DNA from 3 places in the Bacillus sp. NPDC077027 genome. Region 3 is predicted to be linked to each of the others. Evidence: predicted binding sites of a transcription regulator. Region 3 holds the regulator's gene; each other region holds the start of a gene.
The links. Region 3 encodes LexA, which represses DNA repair genes until DNA is damaged. Its sites were predicted from a motif close to CGAACATATGTTCG; they were not measured.
Positions count from the first base shown of each region.

Region 1: recA (recombinase RecA) is a predicted target of LexA. The motif match lies at 4,784-4,797, and genes of this name have one in related genera.
Region 2: uvrB (excinuclease ABC subunit UvrB) is a predicted target of LexA. The motif match lies at 4,129-4,142, and genes of this name have one in related genera.

Region 1 is NZ_JBNNIO010000003.1:764,162-772,586, reverse strand. Features, by position in the region: gene spoVS (stage V sporulation protein SpoVS) at 460-720, opposite strand; gene ACQKEZ_RS14335 (TIGR00282 family metallophosphoesterase) at 921-1,715, opposite strand; gene rny (ribonuclease Y) at 1,805-3,367, opposite strand; gene recA (recombinase RecA) at 3,670-4,710, opposite strand; gene ACQKEZ_RS14320 (competence/damage-inducible protein A) at 4,889-6,139, opposite strand; gene pgsA (CDP-diacylglycerol--glycerol-3-phosphate 3-phosphatidyltransferase) at 6,156-6,737, opposite strand; gene ACQKEZ_RS14310 (helix-turn-helix domain-containing protein) at 6,802-7,701, opposite strand; gene ACQKEZ_RS14305 (DUF3388 domain-containing protein) at 7,725-8,425, opposite strand, start outside.
Region 2 is NZ_JBNNIO010000002.1:368,437-376,861, reverse strand. Features, by position in the region: gene ACQKEZ_RS07515 (MFS transporter) at 1-65, opposite strand, end outside; gene ACQKEZ_RS07510 (TetR/AcrR family transcriptional regulator) at 107-679, opposite strand; gene ACQKEZ_RS07505 (PEP/pyruvate-binding domain-containing protein) at 767-3,295, opposite strand; gene ACQKEZ_RS07500 (CsbA family protein) at 3,598-3,843, shown strand; gene uvrB (excinuclease ABC subunit UvrB) at 4,210-6,195, shown strand; gene uvrA (excinuclease ABC subunit UvrA) at 6,203-8,425, shown strand, end outside.
Region 3 is NZ_JBNNIO010000007.1:30,856-39,280, forward strand. Features, by position in the region: gene ACQKEZ_RS17995 (glycosyltransferase family 39 protein) at 167-2,248, shown strand; gene ACQKEZ_RS18000 (NucA/NucB deoxyribonuclease domain-containing protein) at 2,498-2,872, shown strand; gene ACQKEZ_RS18005 (STAS domain-containing protein) at 3,046-3,894, shown strand; gene ACQKEZ_RS18010 (IseA DL-endopeptidase inhibitor family protein) at 3,935-4,480, opposite strand; gene ACQKEZ_RS18015 (hypothetical protein) at 4,769-5,206, shown strand; gene ACQKEZ_RS18020 (STAS/SEC14 domain-containing protein) at 5,338-5,715, shown strand; gene lexA (transcriptional repressor LexA) at 6,025-6,645, opposite strand; gene yneA (cell division suppressor protein YneA) at 6,802-7,113, shown strand; gene ACQKEZ_RS18035 (YneB family resolvase-like protein) at 7,131-7,778, shown strand; gene ACQKEZ_RS18040 (DUF896 domain-containing protein) at 7,848-8,078, shown strand; gene tkt (transketolase) at 8,268-8,425, shown strand, end outside.

The DNA of each region.
Region 1 (8,425 bases), on a different contig from region 3:
CCTGGATACGCCTTTAAAGTAATGGTTGGTACACCATTTTCATGAGTTTTTGATTTTGTTTTAGTTCCAGCGGAATTCCCTCTGTAACGAGCCCAAACTGTCTATTCACTAGCTATGCACTTAAACAGTCTTCAGCTAGTTTGTCACGGTCTAGTTCATACGAATCGGAAGTTGGATAAACAAATAGCCACCAGCAATGAGGACAATAAAGAATAAAATAAAGACTAGTTTACCTCTTTTTAGAAAAGCCTCAAACATTGATTTACTTGCTTAATGATTTATTTTCGGTGCACTACTTTTTGTTCATTTTAATTTACCATCATATTGAAAAATTGCAAGCTTCCATATGTAGTTTTTAACCATATTCCAAAAGTAATATGTTATATAAGAAATGTATCTCGGTAAACAAAAACAACCTGCTTACAAGATGTAAGCAGGTTGAAAATAATAAAATTAGAATTATCGAGGCTCAACAATCAGTTTGATCGCTGTTCTTTCTTCACCATCGATAAGAATGTCAGTAAAGGCAGGAATGCATATTAAATCTACTCCGCTTGGTGCAACAAATCCCCTTGCAATTGCGACCGCCTTTACCGCCTGATTCAGCGCTCCAGCACCTATCGCCTGAATTTCCGCTGCACCGCGTTCTCGCAAAACTCCAGCTAATGCTCCCGCTACTGAATTCGGATTTGATTTTGCTGAAACTTTTAAAATTTCCATTTCTGCTCCCCCTTAAATTTACAATGGATAAGTGAGTGTTCATTAGAACAATCATTATTAGATGTTACTATTTTTGAAAATCCATCCCCAAAATGCTTTTCAAAAATAGCAGGATACCTTCCATTTTTACTATATTCACGATAGAGGGCGCATATTCCTTCTTTCTCATTAATATTTTTCTGAAATAAATATGTGAATTTTTATTCAAAGAAAATATGGTCATCATTAATCAAAATTCGATCAATTTTGACAGCTTTTTTCGACTGTTCGTCAATTTCTACTATCACTGCACTCAAAGTTGTGCGGCCATCCGCAATTTCAAATCGAACTGGTAGACTTGTTTTAAAACGTTTTATAATGGTTTCTCTGTCCACACCTAAAATCCCATCATAAGGACCTGTCATACCAACATCAGAAATATAGGCCGTCCCTTTTGGTAGCACTCGATTGTCCGCTGTTTGAACATGGGTATGTGTTCCTACAACACACGATGCTCGACCATCCGTATACCACCCCATTGCTTGCTTTTCACTTGTTGCTTCCGCATGAAAATCAATAAAAATGTATGGTGTTCGCTTCATAGCCTCAGCAATCAATTCATCTACTTTTTGAAAAGGGCAATCAATTGGTGGTAAAAAGGTACGGCCTTGCAAGTTGATCACAGCCAGTTCTTTTCCTTGCTTCTTCAAAAAAGTTAGTCCTTTTCCAGGTGTACCCTCTGGGAAGTTGGCAGGACGTACAATATTCGCAGCATCGTCAATAAATTCAAAGATTTCTCTTTTATCCCATGTGTGATTCCCCATGGTCAATACGTCTGCTCCTGATTGTAATAGTTCGCGATAAATCTTTTCTGTAAGTCCTTTTCCATGTGCCGCATTTTCTCCATTGACAATGGTAAAGTGCGGCTGATACTTTTTCTTTAATTTTGGCAAGTATTCTTTTAAGGTCTCCCTACCAGGTGAACCTACAATATCTCCAACAAATAAAATTTTCATGTAGTCTGAGATCCTTTCTTTCGTAAATTAACGTCTTCTAAGTGTTGCACATTTACATAAAAAAATAAAGCGGCGCTAAGCGCACCGCTCTATTTTGCATACTCTACTGCGCGAGTTTCTCGAATGACCGTAACCTTAATGTGGCCAGGGTAATCAAGCTCGTCCTCAATTCGCTTGCGAATATCTCTTGCTAGACGATGAGCCTCAAGATCATTAATGGAATCAGGCTTCACCATAATTCGCACTTCACGTCCTGCTTGTATCGCAAACGATTTTTCAACACCTTCATAAGATTCAGAGATATCTTCTAATTTCTCAAGTCTCCGAATGTAATTTTCAAGTGTTTCACTTCTTGCACCTGGGCGAGCCGCAGACAATGCATCAGCTGCTGCTACAAGAACAGCAATAATAGATGTCGGCTCTTGGTCACCATGGTGAGATGCAATACTGTTAATCACAACAGGATGTTCTTTATATTTCGTCGCAAGCTCAACACCGATTTCGACGTGGCTTCCTTCGACTTCATGGTCAATGGCTTTTCCGATGTCATGCAGGAGACCTGCACGTTTTGCAAGTTTCGCATCTTCTCCAAGCTCTGAAGCCATGAGACCTGCTAAATACGCAACTTCCATAGAGTGCTTCAAGACATTTTGTCCATAACTTGTACGGAATTTCAAACGACCGAGAATTTTGATTAGATCCGGATGTAGGCCATGAACACCTACTTCAAAAGTAGTTTGTTCACCCATTTCACGAATATAATCATCTACTTCACGGCGAGATTTCTCTACCATTTCTTCAATTCGTGCAGGATGAATGCGGCCATCCTGGACTAGCTTATCGAGAGCTATCCTTGCTGTTTCGCGTCTAATCGGATCAAAGCCCGATAGGATAACAGCTTCAGGCGTATCATCAATGATGAGGTCAATCCCCGTTAATGTTTCTAGTGTACGGATATTTCGTCCTTCACGTCCGATAATACGACCTTTCATCTCATCATTTGGAAGATTGACTACCGATACCGTTGTTTCAGCTACATGATCAGCCGCACAACGCTGTAACGCAAGTGAAAGAATGTTTTTTGCTTTTTTATCAGCCTCTTCTTTCGCTCGGTTTTCAGTTTCTTTCGTCATGATTGCAATGTCGTGGGAAAGCTCATTTTCAACCTGATCCAGAATGATTTGCTTCGCTTCATCACGGGTTAGACTAGAAATACGCTCTAGCTCCGCTTTCTGCAAACGAATCATATCATCCACTTTGCTTTCCATCTCTTCAATATGTTGTTGTCGTTCATGCAGAGAATGATCTTTCTTCTCCAACAGGGATTCCCGTTTATCTAAAGATTCGTCCTTGCGATCAAGATTTTCCTCTTTTTGCAGTAAACGGTTTTCTTGTCTTTGAAGCTCATTACGTCTTTCACGAACTTCTTGCTCAGCCTCTACACGAAACGAATGAATTTCATCTTTCGCTTCCAAGAGTGCTTCTTTTTTCAATGCTTCCGCATCACGCTTTGCATCTTCAACAATTTGTTCGGCCATGTTTCTTGCGCCGGATATTTTTGCTTCTGCAATGGTTTTACGAACAAAGTAGCCAACAACTAAACAGATTAGGCTCAGCAAAATGGAGATGATTGTAAACATCGTAGGCGACATATTTTCACCTCCTCTTGCTATGAACTTGGTTTTACTAAATTAAAGTGTCGGCATGTACATTGTCTTTTGTCTCAACATACAGGGCCTTCACAGGGAATGAGAACCTCACTGCCCTTGTCAAGTTTTAATTAGTTATCAATCATGTTAAGAAAAACAAGTGATACATTTCCATTGTAATTGTGTCAGAAATACTTGTCAAGCTAGTCAGGCTGAGGCGTAAGTCGTTATCTGAAGCAAACCCATATCTTTTGTCATGATGGCTGTCATGTAATTGTAAAAAAAAGACGCTTTTCAGCGTCTTTTTAGTCAGTTAACTCCATTTCTTCTTGAGCTTCTTCAGTTGATTTAACTCCATTTGTATCCAAACCATAGTGCTCTCTGATCTGTTCTTGGATCATAAGAAGGATATCTTTGTTTTCTTTCAAGAACTGCTTGGCATTTTCTCGACCTTGTCCAAGACGTTCTTCTTGATATGAATACCAAGCGCCACTCTTTTGAACAATATCTAGTTCGCTTCCAAGATCAATGATTTCGCCTTCTTTGGAAATTCCTTCTCCGTACATAATGTCTACTTCTGCTATACGGAATGGCGGAGCTACTTTGTTTTTAACGACTTTGATTCTTGTTTTGTTCCCCATAATATCGTTACCTTGTTTAAGCTGCTCAGCACGACGAACTTCTAAACGAACAGAAGAATAAAATTTGAGTGCGCGTCCACCAGGAGTTGTTTCTGGGTTTCCGAACATAACGCCCACTTTTTCACGAATTTGGTTGATAAATATAGCAATTGTTTTTGATTTGTTAATCGCACCAGAAAGTTTACGTAGTGCTTGTGACATCAGACGCGCTTGAAGACCTACATGTGAATCTCCCATGTCCCCTTCAATTTCTGCCTTAGGAACAAGTGCGGCAACAGAGTCAATAACAACAATATCAACTGCGCCACTGCGTACAAGTGCTTCAGCAATTTCAAGTGCTTGTTCTCCAGTATCAGGCTGTGATAGAAGTAGTTCATCGATGTTTACACCTAGATTTTGAGCATAAACAGGATCTAGTGCGTGCTCTGCATCAATAAATGCCGCTTGTCCTCCCTGCTGCTGAACTTCAGCAATTGCATGAAGAGCAACTGTTGTTTTACCAGAGCTTTCTGGACCGTAAACTTCGATAATACGTCCACGCGGATATCCGCCTATTCCTAGTGCCGTATCAAGTGCTAATGAACCACTTGGCACTGTTGAAATACGTGTATCTGTTCGCTCTCCTAGTTTCATAATAGAGCCTTTACCAAACTGTTTTTCTATTTGTTTAAGAGCCATATCTAAGGCTGCTTGACGATCACTCATTCTATTGTTTCCTCCTTTATCAATTCCACTATCTATACTATACCTTGTTTAAAGTCATTTGCCAAGAAAAAATCGAACACATATTCGGATTTTTTCTTGGCAGAAAATCTTAGAAAATACTATTTTCTATTAGAAGAAAATAGATTATATAAAGGAGCAAACCGGCTAAAAATCAAAATTAGCTTTCTTTTAATAATTTGAGCAAATGATGGCAGCCATACTTAACAGCTCGTTTGCGAATACCTGACCTGCTTCCTGCAAACATGAATTCATAGACCTCTGTGCTTTCTTTTGTTGAAAGGCCAATAAATACTTTGCCAGCAGGATGTCCTTCTTGCGTATCAGGTCCAGCCACTCCTGTAAAACTAATGCCAATATCGCTACCTATTAGCGTCCTCGCACCCTCGGCTAGTTCCAAGGCACATTGTCTGCTGACAGCACCATATGTAGAAAGCGTTTCTTCCTTGCAACCAAGCACACGCTGTTTGATTTCATTTGTATAGCAGACGACACTTCCTTTAAAAATGGATGTCGCCCCACTTACATCTGTAAGCCATTCAGAAAAAAGACCACCTGTCAGACTTTCAGCTGCAGCCACTGTTCGTTTGTCTTCGTGAAGCGCTTTTGATAGCTCTTTAACTAACGAAGTGTCATCATATCCGTAAAAGTATTTACCAACACGCTTTAAAATTCTTGTTTCTGTTTCTTTTAAAAGACGTGTTGTTTCCTCTTCATCAGCATGTTTTGCAGTTAATCTTAGTGTAACTTCACCATCAGCCGCAAGAGGTGCGATTGTTGGATTTGTCTGCGCATCGATCAAATCTTCAAGATCCGTTTCAAGTTGAGATTCACCGATACCGAAGAAGCGTAGGACAACTGAAACGATTTTTTCATTTGAACCAAGCTTCTCTAAAATAAGCGGTTTGGCTTCATTTTCAAACATCGGATGCAGCTCACTAGGCGGACCAGGAAGAAGCATATAAAATGTATCGTCTTGATTGATAAACATGCCGGGAGCCATACCAAAGCGGTTAACGAGTACATCAGAGCCTTCAAGTACAAGCGCCTGCTTCCGATTGTTCGGTGACATGGTGCGGTCTGTTTTTTTGAAATAGTCTTCAATCGATTCAAAAGCTTCCTCGTTTAAGATAAGCTCTTTTCCAAGGGTGCTTGCAATCGTTTCTTTTGTTAGATCGTCTTTTGTTGGTCCAAGACCACCAGAAAAGATGATCAAGTTTGATCTCTCTTGTGCGATACGAATCGCCTGTTTTAAACGCTCTGGATTGTCACCAACTGCTGTATGGAAATAAACATTTACCCCCATTTCAGCTAGCTGTTTGCTGATGAATTGTGCATTCGTATTCGTAATTTGCCCTAGCAAAAGTTCTGAACCGACTGCAATGATCTCTGCTTTTCTCTCTGACTTCAAAGCGTTCACGTCCCTTTTAGTTTGAATTCTTTAGTGCTTCCCAGTTTTTCACAAAATAATCCCATCCTGATACAACTGTGAAGAATACAGCCACCCACATCGCAAGATCACCGAATGGGAATGAAACGAGTTCAAACGGTAAATTGTGCAAAAGAAGTGCTGAAATGGCAATGATTTGTGCCCAAGTCTTTACTTTTCCAAGCATATTTGCCGCCACAACTTCTCCCGTTCCTGCAAGTACAAGACGAAGACCGGTCACAGCAAACTCGCGACTTATGATCACGATCGCCATCCATGCAGGTGTGAGGTGATAATGAACAAGTATAATCAACGCCGCAGAAACAAGCAATTTATCTGCAAGTGGGTCAAGGAATTTCCCGAAATTTGTAACAAGATTTAGCTTACGTGCATAATAGCCATCCACCCAATCTGTTGTAGAGGCGACAATAAACAAAATCGCTCCCACTAGGTGCGTGACTTCAATACTCACAGTGCCAAAACGTATCATACCCCAATCAAAAGGTGCTAACATAATGATCATAAAGATAGGGATCATTGCGATCCTTGAAAGTGTAATTTTATTTGGTAAGTTAAACATTAAAAATCCTCCAATAAACAAATTTTATGTATATGTGTGAACAAAAGAAAAGTCATCTACTTGCTTAAGATGACTTTTCCTTCTCTTTATTCACAATCACAATGTTCTGTGTCATTGTGTTTTTTGGATCAATTTCGTACTTGAGCGTTTCATCATTGATTTTTATGACAATCCCTGTGGCGTTTCCAAGACGAATATCCACTTGCGACAGATCGGAAATATCGGTTTTATAAGACTCTCCATCTTTTAACTCGCCAAGTTTTAGAACTTCTCCAGACTGATCCCTTACACGTAACCAAGAGGCTTGAGTCGCAGAAACTTCTAACTCCAGCTCGCTAGCTCCAGCTACTTCATAGGTTGTAGTAGAACCTTCTGTCTTTGTCGCTTTGATGGAGATAGCTTCATCTTCTTTTGTTGAGTCGTCTTTTTGAGCCTCATCTTTTTTCTTGCTTGAGGCTGCTTTTTCTTTTTTCTTTTGATCTTTTGCAAGTGACGAATCTTCTGACACTTCATATTTCGTTTCAGATTGCGCTGGCACCTTCTGAGCGTTTTTTTGTCCACTATCGTTATTAACTGCTTGGACAATTACGTAAATGATGGCAATGACAACAAGTATACCCGCAATCACTAATACAGTAGGCAATAGCTCTAATGCTTTTGATGCTGGCTTTGGAAGCTCTCTTTGTGGCTTAATATTGGACAATTTATCTGAAGCCTCATCATTGTATGTGCTTGGCACATCCTTACGATATTCTTCAAATAGTTGTTCAGCATTCAGTCCAACGGCTTCGGCATACTGTTTAATAAACGCTCTAACGTAAAATTTCCCTGGAATGATGTCATAGTTCCCTTGTTCGATTGCTTGCAAATAGCGCTTTTGGATTTTAGTAGCCGTCTGAAGGTCATCCAGCGACACCCCTTTTTCCTCTCTGGCTTCTATGAGCCGTTTTCCTAATTCAGTCAAAACAAACACCTACCATTAGCATATTAAAAGTCGAAACCTGAAAAACCAGAATGATCAAACACTTGTGGTTCTTCAGCATGTTCATATGTAATCTCTTCACCTGCATTATTACGCAGTTCAATAATATAGTCGAAATCATCCATTGTATATTCTGAGTTTTGAATAAAAATATCTGGGTGCTCAACCACTTTCGTTGCTGGCAATCTCATAATTTCACGAAGAAGCTGCAAATGTTTTTCAGAACCTCTTCTTGTTGAGACAATTCCATCAATAATGAATACGTTATCTGGGCTATATTCGTCCGCAATTAATTGACTGCGAATGGTTTGTTTTAAAAGTGTAGATGAGACAAAAAGCCATCTTTTACTCGCACAAACACTGGAAGCTACAATTGACTCTGTTTTTCCAACACGTGGCATTCCACGAATCCCTATCAGCTTATGGCCTTCTTTTTTAAATAGCTCTGCCATAAAATCAACAAGAAGACCGAGCTCGTCCCTTTCAAATCGGAACGTCTTTTTATCATCTGCATCTCGCTGAATGTATCTCCCATGACGAACAGCCAAACGATCACGTAGCTTTGGCTCTCTCAGCTTTGTTACTTTTATCGTTTCCATTGTGTTTAAAATGGATTCAAGGCGCTTAATCTGATCAGTGTTATCGCAGCGAAGCAACATACCACGTCTTGAGATATCCACACCATTAATTGTGACAATATTTATAG
Region 2 (8,425 bases), on a different contig from region 3:
ATCGGAACTAATATAGCGCCCAACAATAAGGACAAAATAATTAGGTTTTCTTTTTTCATACTCAATATTTTTGCTCACCTCTGTGAAAAAAGAAGAATTTCTCCCGTTATGTGGGGGAAATTCCTCTCATAAAGATTTGTGTGCATTGCTCAATTAAATCGTCTTTGTTTGTTAATACCAAACGTATGTCTTTTTCAAGCTGTTGAACAAAATAGCCGAAGTACGTACTGATGAAAATATCTGCATAGATGTCTTCATGTCCTTTTAATACGATGTTTTTCTCGCTCATTGTTTTGAAATACTGTATCAGCATTTCTCGCAGTTCTTGCGGGTATATTTTTTCATGATTGGTTAAATCTTTAAACATCTCTGGTTCTCTTAGGCTGATAAAGATGAACTCTTTTTTTGAAGTTAAATCTTCAAGTATACATGTCCCAAGATATTTTAGATCATGATATAAATCGCTCTTGAATTCAGCCGCTATGGTAGTTGTCGGTTTGGACTTCATTGACATAATGGCAACTACGATGCCTCGTTTATTTTTGAAGTTACGAAAAATAGTAGCTTCACTCACATTTGCTTTTGCTGCAATCTCTTTTGTCGTTGTTTTTTGATAGCCCTTTTCAGAAATCAGGTCCATAGTGGCACTGACGATTCGTTGACTGGTAGATTTCAACAAGTATACTCACCTCGTATCATGAATGTGTTAGCGTCAAAGTAAGTATACAGATAAAATCTATGACAGCCAATAAGAGCCAAAAGGACATTATTCTGTCAAAGGATAACGCTCCATGATTTGAATACGCCCGTTTGTGCCATCCACTGTCACAATGTCCCCTGTTTGTAGTTTCGATGTGGCGACTCTTGTGCCTAACACTGCTGGAATCATATATTCTCGTGCGATGATAGCTGAGTGAGATAAAATGCTACCTGCATCTGTAATAACGGCTTTAGCATCTCTAAAAAGACTCGTCCAAATAGGTGTTGTCGTTTTACAAACTAATATGTCATCCTTTTTAAACTCAGAAAATTCATCAGCACTTTGAATGACCTTTACCTGTCCTGAAACGATCCCACTTGAAGATCCCACACCATAGATGACGTCATCAGTATTATTTTCATGTTCTTCCAAAGAACCTAGCATTTTTTCGACTTGCTGCATCTGTTCTTCAGTCGGGGAACCAGTATATGTTGGGGGCTGAATAAGTTCATTTTCCGCCATTTCTTCTTTTCTTAAATCTACTATTGATTGATACTTTGTCGATGTTGTTAGTGCGTTTTGAACCTCATCATCATATAAGTACCAAATATCCTCTTTATTATTGATGGCTTGTTTTTGATTTAGAATCTCTCCAATTTTCAACAAATACAGTCTTGCTTTAGCATCAAGCATGGCATCAATGTAAAAATGATGATCATCTCTTACGTTTGCCGCCCGTAATGCAAACTGATATAATTCATCAAATTTTGATTTAAACTGATCGTCTTCAATGCTACTTATCATTTGCTGATAAATCTCTTTTCTTTTTTCGACCGCACGTTCAAACTCTTTGTCAAAGTTACTATTGTGTTGGATATTGTTTTTAATAATATCTAGCACGAAGGTTGGATTTTCAAACCATGTTTCTTCAATAAAGTCATGGCTTCTGACAGATCGCCAGCCAAAAGTATTTAAAAATTCTTGAAGTTTGACTAAAAATGCTATTCCTCTGTCCGATTGCCTTAACGTAGAAAGGAGTTCTTCATTAGATTGACTATTTGTAAAAGCGAATAACAGCTCTGTATCTTGTCTTGCCTCCTGTGATAAGTAATCGAGTTCTTTGTCTGTTTCAAGTGATTTGTTCATCTTCCCAATTAGCATTTCATGAAGCTTCATGATAACTTTTGGGTCGCCGGTATAGGTCAATAACATGTCTTCAAGCACTGCTGATAATATCATTTGTGGCACAACAATATCAAAATGATCATCATAGGCTTGGATGTAAAAAGCCTTTAATTCTTCAAAGCCTTTTATTGCTTCCTCGACTGATAGAGGTTGGTTTATTTTCTCATCTAACGATTTGTAAAAAGGGAAAAAGTTTTTTTCTAAAATCTGATACATTCGCTCACTAATAAGAGGCAATGTTTCAATGATAGAAGGATCGATGACGGATTCGTTTGCAGTTTCCATTTCATTATGAGCGGGAGAAGCAAAAATGTGCCCACTATAAAGTTTAATATTTCTGATGTTTAAATCCGCAACCTTGTATTTCTCTGCATTTCTTCTCATCCCTATCTTCAAAGCAGGAATGATGAAGCTTGAGAACAGAGGGCTTGTTGGACCTGGCATATGGTCATCCATTGATATCCAAAAATCTTGAAGTTCTTCGGGACGAAGGTGAAAATCTCTTGTATCATTTCCGGTATGTTTACCGATGGAAGTAATGGGCCTTGCTTGAAGTAAATAAAACTCACCATCCGAAATGCCGAACTCTAAATCAATTCCATGTCCATATAATTCTTCGGTCTGTTTTGTGATTTCTGCAATTTCTAATAGTTTTTCATCATGAAGACAATATTGGTTTGCTAGTGTAGTTGAAATTGGTTGTTTTAGAACACCTTCCTCGTGTGGCACCATTTGAATTTCTTTTGTGCCAAGTTTTTTTTCAATAGTGAAGTTATGTTTATCAATAATAAAAGTATCAGGTGTCACCATACCTGAGACAATTGCTTCACCTAAACCGTAGCTTGCGGTAATCATGATTTGATTTGTGTTTCCAGAAACAGGATGTTGACTGAATATGACACCTGATACATCTGAGTGAATCAAGCCTTGAACGACAACTGCCATAAGTGGGGGGCTGTCTTCGAATTCAGTCATCTTTTCTTTATAATGATTTACTCTGGCTGCGAAATAGGATGACCAGCATTCTTTTACACGAAGCAAAAATTCTTCATCTGTTTTGATATTCAAATATGTTTCGTATTGTCCAGCAAATGATGCGCCTTCAAGATCCTCTGCAACGGATGATGAACGAACGGCAACTGACGGATACGATTCAATCAATGTCCGAAGCGATGCCAGCAGTTCTTCTTGCATTTGTTGAGGAAATTGGCCTTCTTTGATTTTTTGAACCAGGTTCTCTTCATTAGGATGCAACTCGTTATATGTGAGAAAGTTTGCGAAACTTGAAGTTGTGATAATGAATCCATCCGGTACAGGTAGACCACTATTGTTTAATTTAATGAGGTTAACGCCTTTTGCACCTGCTAGTGTTGCTGATTCTTCAGCTTCACTGAATAAAACTGAATACATGGGAATGCCCCCTTATCCAAATAGCCAATGTTTTTCATCTATTTTTTTAAAAAATGATAGTGCGCACTATCATTCTCAATGATAGGGTTATTTGGTTGTAAATGTCAAAGTCGGAAAGACCCATCTTTTAAAAGGGGACATTTACACTATGTGGGATATTTTTCAGTAGAAAAACACTTGTATATCATACTGTTGCTGGCAGGCTATAAAGAAAATCGTAAGAAATTGTATACTGTGAATTGTTCATTATGCCAATCTTTACTATAATCAAGGGAGTAGATCATAGTAGAGGGAGGGTTTTTGTGATTACAAAAGCCATATTTGCACTCGTTTTTCCTTTCCTGCTTGTTGTATTATTTTCAAAGGTTACCTACAATCACTATGTCGGCATTGCTTTAACAGCAGCGCTTTTATTTGCCTCTTATATGAAGGGCTATACAGAGACGTATTTCATAGTTGGTCTGGATATTATTTCTTTGGTTGCTGGAGCATTGTACATGGCGAAAAAAGAAATTGAAAAAAGAGAAAGAGCAGAAAAGAATCAATGATTTTTATTTTCATAAGACTGAGGCGTGCTTACCGATATGAATTGGGTGAGAGGCTTTCTTTTTTTTGTAAAACAGGACAATATACTGCACTCACTTTGTTTAAAACAACAGTGGGTGCAGTTTTTTATTTACAAGACTATTATGAATCAAGGTTTCACATCGAATATCTCAACTCAGATTGTCCCATACTGAAAAGAAGGTTTTTCCTAAGAACTTTATACCAATGTAGAAGAGGTTATCTGATATGAGGTATAGGGTATAACATCACTGGAAATTAAAATGACACGAACTTTAGTTCGTATTTTTGTGTTCTTTTATGATAATATATTCAATAGAAAGATTTCGTAACGAAACGGAGGCTTTTATGTGAGTGACCGCTTTGAATTAGTTTCTAACTATAAGCCACAAGGGGATCAGCCAAAAGCGATTGTAGAGCTTGTAGAAGGCATTCGGCAAGGCAAGCAGCATCAAACATTGTTAGGTGCTACAGGTACAGGGAAGACGTTTACTGTATCGAATTTGATTCAGGAAGTGAACAAACCGACGCTTGTCATTGCACACAACAAAACGCTTGCTGGACAGCTATACAGTGAGTTCAAGGATTTTTTCCCGAACAATGCTGTTGAATATTTTGTAAGCTACTATGACTATTATCAGCCTGAGGCATATGTTCCTCAAACGGATACATTTATTGAAAAGGATGCAAGCATTAATGATGAGATAGACAAGCTAAGACATTCAGCGACGTCCTCTTTATTTGAACGAAAAGATGTCATCATTATTGCGAGTGTTTCCTGTATTTATGGATTAGGTTCTCCAGAGGAGTACCGAGAGCTCGTGCTTTCTTTACGTACAGAAATGGAAATTGAACGAAATCAGTTACTCCGCAAACTTGTCGACATTCAGTATTCTCGTAATGATATAGATTTTCAGCGAGGAACTTTCCGAGTCCGAGGAGATGTTGTTGAAATATTCCCTGCTTCACGAGACGAGCATTGTATTAGAGTGGAGTTTTTCGGTGATGAAATCGAACGCATTCGTGAAGTAGATGCATTAACTGGTGAAATTCTTGGAGAAAGAGATCATGTGGCCATTTTCCCAGCATCCCATTTCGTTACAAGAGAAGAAAAAATGGAAAAAGCCATTATCAATATTGAACAAGAGTTAGAGGAACAGCTTGAAAAGCTTCGTGAAAATGGAAAGCTTCTTGAAGCACAGCGTCTCGAACAGCGAACAAGGTATGATCTTGAGATGATGAGAGAAATGGGTTTTTGCTCTGGTATCGAAAACTATTCAAGACATCTCACGTTAAGACCTGCTGGTTCAACACCTTACACACTGCTAGATTATTTTCCGGATGATTTTATGATTGTTGTAGATGAGTCCCATGTGACACTTCCGCAAATTCGCGGGATGTATAATGGTGACCAAGCAAGGAAGCAAGTGTTAGTTGATCATGGGTTCCGTTTGCCGTCTGCACTTGATAACAGACCGTTAACATTTGATGAGTTTGAAAAGCACATTAATCACATTGTTCATGTTTCTGCAACGCCTGGTCCTTATGAGCTTGAGCATACACCTGAAGTCGTTGAACAAATTATTCGCCCAACCGGCTTGCTTGATCCGATCATTGAGGTGCGACCGATAGAAGGACAAATTGATGATTTAATCGGTGAAATCAATGCACGTGTAGAAAAGAATGAACGTGTGCTTGTAACCACATTAACAAAGAAAATGTCCGAGGATTTGACTGATTACTTAAAAGAAATAGGCATAAAGGTCAATTATCTTCATTCTGAAATTAAGACCCTAGAGCGAATTGAAATTATTCGTGATCTGCGTCTTGGGAAATTTGATGTTCTTATTGGGATCAACTTACTGCGTGAAGGATTAGATATTCCAGAGGTTTCGCTTGTTGCCATTTTAGATGCGGATAAAGAAGGATTTCTTCGTTCGGAGCGCTCGCTTATTCAGACCATTGGTCGTGCGGCGAGGAATGCTGAAGGCCGAGTGATTATGTATGCTGATCGTATGACGAAATCGATGGATATTGCCATCAATGAGACGAAACGTCGTCGTGAACAGCAGGAAGCGTATAACGTGAAGTATGGGATTACACCACAAACCATTAATAAGAAAATACGGGATGTCATTAAAGCTACAACTGTCCTTGAAGATACAGAAGAGTACGAAACAAACGCAACACCAAAGCTATCGAAAATGACCAAAAAAGAACGAGAAAAAGTGATCAAACAAATGGAACAAGAAATGAAAGAAGCAGCAAAAGCGCTTGATTTTGAAAAAGCAGCTGAACTAAGAGATCTATTGCTAGAGCTAAAAGCGGAAGGATGATTGCCTGATGGCTATGGAACGAATAGAGGTGAAAGGTGCGAGAGCACATAACCTTAAAAATATTGATGTTGATATCCCGCGAGATCAGCTTGTTGTCATCACGGGACTGTCTGGTTCTGGAAAATCTTCACTTGCCTTTGATACGATTTATGCAGAAGGACAGCGTCGTTACGTTGAATCTTTGTCTGCCTATGCACGCCAGTTTCTTGGACAGATGGATAAACCGGATGTTGATGCAATTGAAGGGTTATCTCCAGCGATCAGTATTGATCAGAAAACAACAAGTCGTAACCCCAGATCAACAGTAGGAACGGTCACGGAAATTTATGATTATCTACGTCTGCTTTATGCAAGGATCGGTAAACCGATTTGTCCCATTCACGGCATTGAAATCACTTCCCAAACCATTGAACAGATGACAGATCGCATTTTAGAATATCCAGAAAAAACAAAGCTGCAAGTCCTTGCACCAGTTGTATCTGGGCGCAAAGGTACACATGTGAAAATCATTGACCAAATCAGACAACAAGGCTATGTTCGCATGCGTGTTGATGGAGAAATGGTGGACCTTTCTGAAGAAATAGAGCTTGAAAAGAATAAAAAGCATTCAATAGAAGTGGTAATTGATCGTATCGTTGTGAAGGAAGGGATCACTGCAAGGCTATCTGATTCTTTAGAAGCAGCACTGCGCCTTGGAGAAGGCAGAGTCATGATTGATATGATCGGACAAGAAGAGCTTTTATTCAGTGAACATCATGCGTGCCCACATTGTGGGTTTTCAATTGGCGAGCTTGAACCGAGAATGTTCTCTTTTAACAGTCCATTCGGCGCTTGTCCTAGCTGCGATGGTCTAGGGGCTAAGCTTGAGGTTGATCCTGAGCTTGTCATCCCGAATAAAGAATTGACGCTTCGTCAGCATGCGATCGCACCATGGGAGCCGCAAAGCTCTCAATACTATCCACTGCTATTAGAGGCGGTTTGCACTCATTATGGTATTGATATGGATATTCCGGTAAAGGACATTCCCTCACATTTATTCGATAAAATTTTATATGGCAGTGGTTCTGAACTGATTTATTTTAAATATGAAAATGACTTTGGCCAAGTTCGAGAAAATGAAATTGAGTTTGAAGGGGTCCTTCGCAATATCGAAAGACGCTATAAAGAAACAAGCTCTGACTACATTCGTGAACAAATGGAAAAATATATGGCGAATCAGCCCTGCCCAACTTGTAAGGGGTATCGTCTAAAAAAAGAAACGCTTGCTGTATTAATCAATGGAAAACATATCAGTGAGATGACAGATTTATCTGTATCAGATGCACTTGACTTTTATCAAAAGATTGAGCTGTCTGAGAAAGATATGCAGATTGCTCAGCTTATTCTTCGTGAAATCAAAGAGCGATTGACCTTTTTGAACAATGTAGGACTGGACTACCTGACATTAAGCCGATCTGCGGGTACGCTTTCTGGTGGAGAAGCGCAGCGTATTCGTCTTGCAACGCAAATTGGCTCAAGGCTAACAGGAGTTCTATATATATTAGATGAGCCATCAATCGGTCTACATCAACGGGACAATGATCGTTTGATTGATACGTTAAAAAATATGCGAGATATTGGAAATACACTCATTGTGGTTGAGCATGATGAGGATACGATGCTTGCTGCTGACTATTTAATTGATATTGGACCTGGTGCCGGTGTTCATGGTGGACAAGTGATTGCGGCTGGGACTCCTGAAGAAGTGATGAAGAACTCTAAATCTCTGACGGGTCAATATTTGTCAGGAGAAAAATTCATTCCGCTTCCGGTTGAAAGACGTAAACCAGACGGACGTTTTATCGAGATCAAAGGTGCAAAAGAAAACAATTTGAAAAACGTCAACACAACGTTTCCTTTAGGCGTATTTACTGCGGTAACTGGCGTTTCTGGTTCAGGGAAAAGTACACTCGTTAACGAAATTTTACTTAAATCACTTGCGCAAAAATTACATCGCTCTAAAGCGAAGCCCGGTAAGCATAGAGAAATCAAAGGAATGGATTATTTAGATAAGGTCATTGATATTGATCAATCACCTATTGGGCGGACACCTCGCTCCAATCCAGCCACATATACAGGAGTCTTTGACGATGTCAGAGATGTATTTGCGCAAACGAATGAAGCAAAAGTGAGAGGCTATAAAAAGGGCAGATTTAGCTTCAATGTAAAAGGTGGACGATGTGAGGCTTGC
Region 3 (8,425 bases):
CTTTCAAGGCAGTTTCAGCTTGTTTCCTAAAAATGGAGACAAGCTTTTTTTCTGTAAAAGACGCATTTGATCGTATAAATTTCCGGAAACCTTCTTTTTTCATTCATATCTTGTTCATAATTGTTGTTTAAGCTAAACACATCCAGAAATGAAAGAAGAGATAATGATGAAAAAGAGACAAATTGACCTCATATTGATCGCAATTTTATTAGGGGCAGCTATTCTCTATACGTATCAAATTTGGCAAGATGACAGTGCCAATCAATATTATTTAGCAGCTGTAAAAAGTATGACAAAAAGCTTCCATAATTTTTTCTTTGCCTCATTTGATGCCTCTGGGTTTGTAACAGTCGATAAACCACCAGTCGTCCTCTGGATTCAGACAATCAGTGCACTTATATTTGGGGTACATACGTGGAGTGTCATTCTTCCACAAGCATTAGCTGGAGTTGGATCTGTTTGGTTACTCTATCGAATGATTAAACCGACATTCGATAAAGGTGCTGCACGAGTAGCAGCACTAGTGATGGCATTAACACCTATTGCTTCCGCTGTCAGCAGAACAAATAATATGGATAGTATGCTCGTTTTCACACTACTTCTCGGCACATATTGTTTAATACGAGCTGTTAAAAAAGGAAAGATAATCTTGCTTTTATTAGCATTTGCCCTTGTAGGTATTGGCTTCAATATGAAGATGCTTCAAGCATTTATGGTACTTCCTGCATTTCTACTCTTTTATCTCATAGCAGCACGTGTTTCTCTTAAGAAGAAATTACTCTCACTCATGCTTTCAGTTGTTGTGTTAATGAGTTTATCATTGTCATGGGCGCTCTTTGTTGATTATACATCTGCTAGCAATCGCCCTTATGTTGGTAGCAGTCAGACAAACTCTGTTTTAGAGTTAGCCTTTGGTTACAATGGCACCGAACGTTTACTTGGTCAAACAACAGGAAAAGCCTTTGGCGAAATGAATGGTGGAGGCGCTGGAATGATGCCAAGTGGCTCAGAAACAAATGATGCAACTGTAAATATGCCCTCTTCAAATACAACCAATGGCCAGCAGAATGGAAATCAAATGCCGCAACCACCAAATCAAGACAATGGCGGGGCGAATACGAATGATGGTGGAGGCATGGGAACGCCGCCACAGCAAGGAGGTAGCGGTCAAGGTCAAAACGGAATGCAAGGTGGGCCGGGTGGTACTGGAGGCGGAAGCCAAACCATGAATATGTATGGTACAGGCGATCCAGGTGTCTTTAGATTGTTCCAGTCAGCCTTGTCAGGACAAATTAGCTGGATGCTCCCATTTGCATTATTTGGACTACTTGGCATGATCATTAGCTGGTGGAAGGATCGCAAACGTCAATCAGACGAAATGAAAGAAACCCTTTTATGGACAGCGTGGCTTGTACCAGTTGCAGGATTCTTTAGCATTGCAGGATTTTTCCATCATTATTATCTCATTATGCTTGCTCCGCCGATAGCAGCTCTGTGTGGAATTGGCTGGTATAAAATGAATGAACTATTCAAACAGAATATAACTTCGACGGCTTATCTGTTGCCAAGTGCAATCACTGTGACAGCCCTTTTCCAAGCATATATCTTAAGTGGTTATACTTCTCAAATCGGTAGCCTTTGGATGTATGTTATCGCAATTGTTGGTATTGGGCTTGCCGTCGCACTGATTGTCATGAGAGGGAAGAACGCCATCCAGAAACGCCTACCAGCCATTGCTTTTACTGTCTTACTTTTAACACCAGGCTTTTGGTCGGCAACTCCGATGATTTATGGGGGGAACAGTGTACTTCCAGAGGCAGGAGCTCAACTAGCATCCTCGCAAGGAGGAAACATGTTTACTTCTTCCACAGATGAAGGACTTCTCTCTTATTTAAGAAAGAACAATACAGGTGAAGAATACTTATTTGCAACCTTAACAACAGTTACAGCGGCACCATATATCATTGATGCTGATGAAAATGTCATGGCACTTGGAGGATTTAATGGAACGGACCCCATTTTGACAGTTAGTGAACTTAAGGAACTGATAAAAGAAGGAAAAGTGAAATACTTTCTTCTATCTGGTCACAATTCAGGAAACACTGAACTAGTTGAGTGGATTCAAAAGAACGGAACAGAAATTTCATCTGAACAATACAGCACTACTTCATCTAACAACACTAGCACACAAATGCCTAATATGGGCTCACAAAGTGGGACGTTATATGAAGTGAGCTTAAATGATTAAGCTACCCGAGAAAAGCTAGGGTAGCTTTTCTTTTGGATTGATCAATATAAAGTGCCCTTTGTTTACGGCTATTTTTCACGTTCAATAGCATCTTGCAAAAAACAGGTACATACATTGAAGAGACTGGATCTGGTCTTTTAAACAGACTGCTTCGGTTCATTGAAATGAGCGAAGGAGGTTCAAGTACCTGTGAATGTGATGAAAAGTCGGTTGGTCACAGTTGTACTTTGTTGTGTGGTCTTATTTGGTATGTTCGTTTTGGGATGGGGGCCTATTCATCAGGTCAAAGGAGCTGATCGATTTGATGATGTCGTTTATTTTCCGAAGCAACGCTATCCTGAAACTGGTGCTCACATTCAAGATGCGATCAGTCAAGGTCACTCTGATGTGTGTACAATTGATCGAGATGGGGCAGATGCCCGAAGAAAGGAATCATTAAAGGGGATTCCTACAAAACCTGGGTATGATCGAGATGAGTGGCCGATGGCTGTTTGCTTGGAAGGTGGAAAAGGAGCAAGTGTCAGGTATGTGACACCATCTGATAATAGGGGAGCAGGCTCATGGGTTTCCCATCAGATAAGCGGCTACCCTGATGGAAAGCGAGTATTGTTTATTGTGAGATAACGAGAATTCAAAGAAGGGTTAGTGAGAGTCTTTTTTATGTCTTGTTTAAGCCTATTTGATATAGCATGCGAAAAAGATTCAGTGGTACAATCAAAGAACGAGTAAAATAGACTTATCAGATATTGATCAATAGAAAAAAGTGAAGACAATTGAAATTGAAGGGGAAAGAGCCTATGGATAAGAATCGTGAATTATATCAATTTTTAATTGATCATGCTACGGAGCTAACGGAGAAATGGTATGAATCAATTGAGGATGATGATCCTGAATCAGTTTATCGATCGACAGACCCGACCGTAGTGTCTGAATTAAAACACCAAAATCAAGATTTTTATCAGCATTTTATCCGTGCGCTAATTGAAGATAAAACCTATTTGCACAGTGAATTTAAACAATGGTCAGAAAATTTAGCGAATGATCCAAAACATTTAAATACTCCGCTTGACTATGTGATTCGAGAATATATGTCAAATCAAAGAGTGGTACTTAGTTACCTAAAAAAATTCATCACACAACGACAAGGTGATATTGACATTGACCGAATTTTTTATTGGTACGACTTAATTGCTGAAGCTTATAATATCTCTATCCATGTCTTTATACAGCAATATGTCAAAAACACGACAGAAAAACTGATGGCCCAGCGGGATTTGATCTACGAACTTAGCTCTCCAGTCATTGTGTTAAAAAGTAATATTGCTTTATTGCCATTAGTTGGTGACATTGACACAGCAAGAGCAATAACCATTTTAGAAAATACATTAAAGCAATGCTCTCAAAAGGGTGTTCAACATTTATGTATTGATTTATCTGGTGTCGTCATTATTGATACGATGGTAGCCCATCAGATATTTGATCTTGTGACATCACTTCGTTTAATTGGGGTAGATACAACGATTTCAGGGATTAGACCAGAAATTGCGCAGACGGCTGTACAGTTAGGTCTCCCATTTAATGAATTTAATACCGCTTCATCTTTAGCGCAGGCAATAGAGCGTATGATCGAGTTTTCAGCAAAATAAAAACAGGTCTCTTTTTAATAGGAACCTGTTTTTTTGCGTGTTAGATGACAGCGTCAATTTTTGTGATTTTCCACTTGTTTTGGACTTTTTCATAAGTAACAGTTCGTTTGACTTTTCGTCCATCGAGTGTTGGCACTGTAAATTCGTATGTGCGAATGCTGGCTTTTTTAGAAACAATCTTAGGTGTAGCTTTATCCCAATTTAACATGTTGTCACCGTCGCCAACTGGAACAGCCATTTGTCCTTTATGAACAATAAAGTTATATTCTGTTAATCCATTGTTAATTGCTTTTTTTGTGAAAACTTCAGCTAAGTAGCTGTTCAATTTTTTCTTCGTGTTAAACGTTTTTGATAAGTAGTTATACTGCATGTTTTTATAATTGAACGTTTTTAATGTGTATTCTGGATGTTTGTCATTGATTTTATAACCAGACATTGCACTCCAAAAGTGTTCTCTTGCATTAAGTGCGATATGTAACGCTTCTTTATTTGTTAAGGTTACTGGTTTCTTGGAAGCGGCTAATGTAGTTGTTTGTAAAGAAATCATCAGAATAACTGCTGTTAAAAGAACAAATATTTTTTTCAAGGCGATTGCCTCCTTTTTTAATGAAAACTTCTTATGTTACAAATGTTACAATAATTACAGTTAGATTACAAGTGTTAAATATAAATGTTTTTTATTTCTTGTCATCTACTTATATAACGTTTGAGGAAGGATAAAAGTTTTCATTTTTTATTTTATTTTCTAGTTATCTTTAACCTTTCTAAAGAAGAACTAAACGTCTTTCAGAACGATTTCTTTATTTTGTTCAGAACTTTTTTGCTTTCGGTTCATATAATGTCGTGATGAATGTATCAGAAAGTGGTGCTAAATATGTATTATCCGTATGAAATGTCGTGGGATGGATACCAATATAGTAGACAGTTTCCAGGATGGCAGTCACTGCCAACTCCACAGGGAGGAGGACTTCCTACTTTTCCAATCGGTGGAGGAGGCACAACTCCAGGTGCAGGAGGGCAATCGCTGCCGCCAGCACCTGGCCAACAGATTATTTCACAGTATCAGCAGGCATTGACACAGCCACAAGGAGCGCAACAATTTGCAGCTCATCAGGGCGGAGGCCAACAAACAGTTCAATTCGCAGCTGGATGTAATAGACGCTGGACAATCGTTTTTCTGAGGAATGGTCAAGTATTTTTAATGTATGTGTTGTCATCACAGCCTTTTGGGCGGACAACTGGTTTTATTTGGCCTAACTTCACATTTGGTTCCTTCCCAAGTTCTAGTATTCTTGCATATTCTTGTTCTTAGAACGAAATAAAAGCCGGCTTTCATCAGATATGATGAAATACCGGCTTTTATCTATATTGCGTAAAAATGTATCCATATTGATTTTAAGGATTTTTTTGCGCATAATTGTCACTTAGGGAGATGATTCTAAGTTGAGGAAACAGAATATCAGCACAACAGTTTCAGAGGATTTAATTGTAACCCATCTAATAGGAAAGATTAAAACAGATGATGTGATTGAATGGTTTAATCACTTCGAGCGGGTTTGTCAGCAATTCATTGCTGAGGGCAGGAAATACAAGTTGTTGGTTGATAGAAAAGGATACGAACCAGATCATTTTTCAGTCCAAAAAACATGGAAAGATAAATTCTTTAATGAAACTATTTTGAATCACAGTAAGGCAATAGCGTTTCTTCTTGAAAAAGGAGAGATAATGGATTATTTACAACAATCTAACACAAAAGAATCTGTACAATTTTTTGATAATTATGAACAAGCCATCATTTGGTTGAACGAATATCCAAGATAAAACACTTATAGAACCAGTTGATCGAGATCAACTGGTTTTTGGTTAGAATATTGTTGTGACACAGTTCACTTTTATACAAGCTTAAAGCGCCATTTTATTCGAAGTTTTGTGTGCAAATGCGGGTGACAATATTAGTTCTCATAATGATTTCACCATTATATAAAACAAGAATACGAGATAGATAGGGTTTGTTTCTATTATGAAATTTGTTGGTATTTAAAGTAATTTTAGACACAAAAAAACCGCACTGCCAATTGTTCGATCGTGCCTAACAATTGGGATGCAGTTCATATCGCGTGTAGTCATTTATTAATGAATATTTCTAAATACACCAATCACTTTTCCTAGTATACTGACATTCTGTAAAATAATTGGTTCCATAGATGGGTTCTCTGGTTGAAGTCTAAAATGTGTTTCTTCTTTATAGAAACGTTTAACAGTTGCTTCATCTTCCTCTGTCATTGCCACCACAATATCCCCGTTGTTTGCAGTGCTTTGCTGACGCACGATGACATAGTCCTTGTCCAAAATGCCTGCGTCAATCATACTTTCACCCATAATTTCTAGCATAAATACTTGTTCATCAGGTGCTGCAAACGTTTCAGGCAATGGGAAGTATTCCTCTACATTTTCAATAGCAGTAATCGGCAGTCCAGCCGTTACTTTTCCAATGATAGGAACATTCATCACAGTGCTTTTAGGTATATTCATATTTTCATCATCAAGTATTTCAATTGCTCTTGGCTTCGTTGGGTCTCTTCTAATCAAACCTTTCGTCTCTAGTCTTGCTAAATGTCCATGGACAGTAGAGCTGGATGCAAGACCGACAGCTTCACCAATTTCACGAACAGAAGGTGGATAGCCCTTACTTCTTACTTCTTCCTTGATGAAACTAAGAATATCGAGTTGTCTTTTTGATAGCTTCGTCATCTTTTGCACCTCAAAACGTCAATTTTAAAGAAATTATAGCATGTTTTTCCTTGTAGTACAAACATAGGTTCGAAAAAAGCTGTTGACAGAAACATTTGTTCGTATTTATAATAAAATTAATATTACGAACAGACATTCTGTTAGGAGAGATTTAGTATGAGTATAAAAGAATCTTTTATTTTCGTTGGGTTGTTTTCGTTAATCGTCGGTGTACTTATCTCGCTTATTGCTTTAACAGGTCAAAATGATATGAATCAATATGTTAAAATAGAGGTGCAAAATGGTGATACTCTTTGGGGAATTGCCGATCAAGTGAATGATGGAAAATCAATTGACAAAAATGCATTTATTGATTGGGTAACAGAGAATAATGATCTAGCTTCTACAGATATTCAGCCAGGAGATGTACTTGTGATTCCTGTCAAGAAGGAGCACCCAGCTTTATATGAACTCGCGACAGTCCAATAGAAAGGTCGATTGATTGAATGAATGCAATAATTTATGCGAGAGTTAGTACAGTGAAAGAAGTACAAGAAACTTCGCTCAATAGACAGGAAGATGAGCTACTAAATTTAGCTGTTGCTCATCAGATGAATGTCATAAAAGTGATTAAAGAAAGAGCAAGTGGATATGATCTTGACCGTGACGGTGTTTTTGAAATGCTCACAACAATAAAAGAAGAAGAGATTGATGCTGTGTTAATTCAAGATGAAACACGTCTAGGAAGAGGTAAGGCGAAAATCGCGTTGCTCCACTGCCTGTTTAAAGAAAATGTGAAAGTATACAGTGTTTTTCATAGAGGAGAGCTTGAACTGTCTGAAGCTGATGAAATGGTGATAGAGATCGTAGGAGTGGTCGAAGAGTATCAGCGTAAAATTCATAATCTGAAAATTAAACGTGGTATGAAAAAAGCAGTTGAACGAGGGTATCGGCCAGAGCTTAATTTAAAACATCACCACCATGCACAAGGACGGGATCGTATTGAAGTGCCTATTTCAGAAATTGTACGTCTTCGAAAAAATAAAATGACATTTGCTGAAATTGCAGCTACCCTTCAAGGGCTTGGTTTTGATATCTCAAGAGCAACCGTTCACAGGCGCTATCAAGAATATGAAAGTGGACTCCTTCCTTAAAGCCTGATTTGTTGTAAAAAACAAAGATATTTAGTAGTATGAAGAGAAAAAATTTAAAAGGAGTTTGTCATGATTTCTAAAGAACAGCTTGCAAGGATTAATGAACTTTCAAAAAAATCCAAAGAGACTGGTTTAACAGATGAGGAAAAAGTAGAACAGAAGCATTTACGAGATGAATATTTAAAAGCCTTCCGTTCGTCCATGAAAAATACATTAAAAACGGTGAAAATCATTGATCCAGAAGGAAATGATGTCACACCAGAAAAATTAAAAAATGAAAGAAATCAACATCTCCATTAATATACATTTGATTTCTTATTTTTTGAAAAGATGAGAGGATATGTCTCATCTTTTCGTGTTTGCATAAGTTTTAAAACGATCGATAAACTAAATGAGACAAAATACTGCATTTTTCGGCGTGAAATAGTTGTGAAAAAAGGCCAGTAGATTTATGATAATGGTGTACACAAGTTACGGAAGGGGATTTATATGGAAACGATTGAATTGAAATCTATTGCAACAATACGTACGCTCTCCATAGACGCAATTGAAAAAGCTAATTCCGGTCACCCTGGAATGCCAATGGGTGCTGCTCCTATGGCATATGCTTTATGGACAAAGCATTTAAACGTTAGTCCAGAAAATCC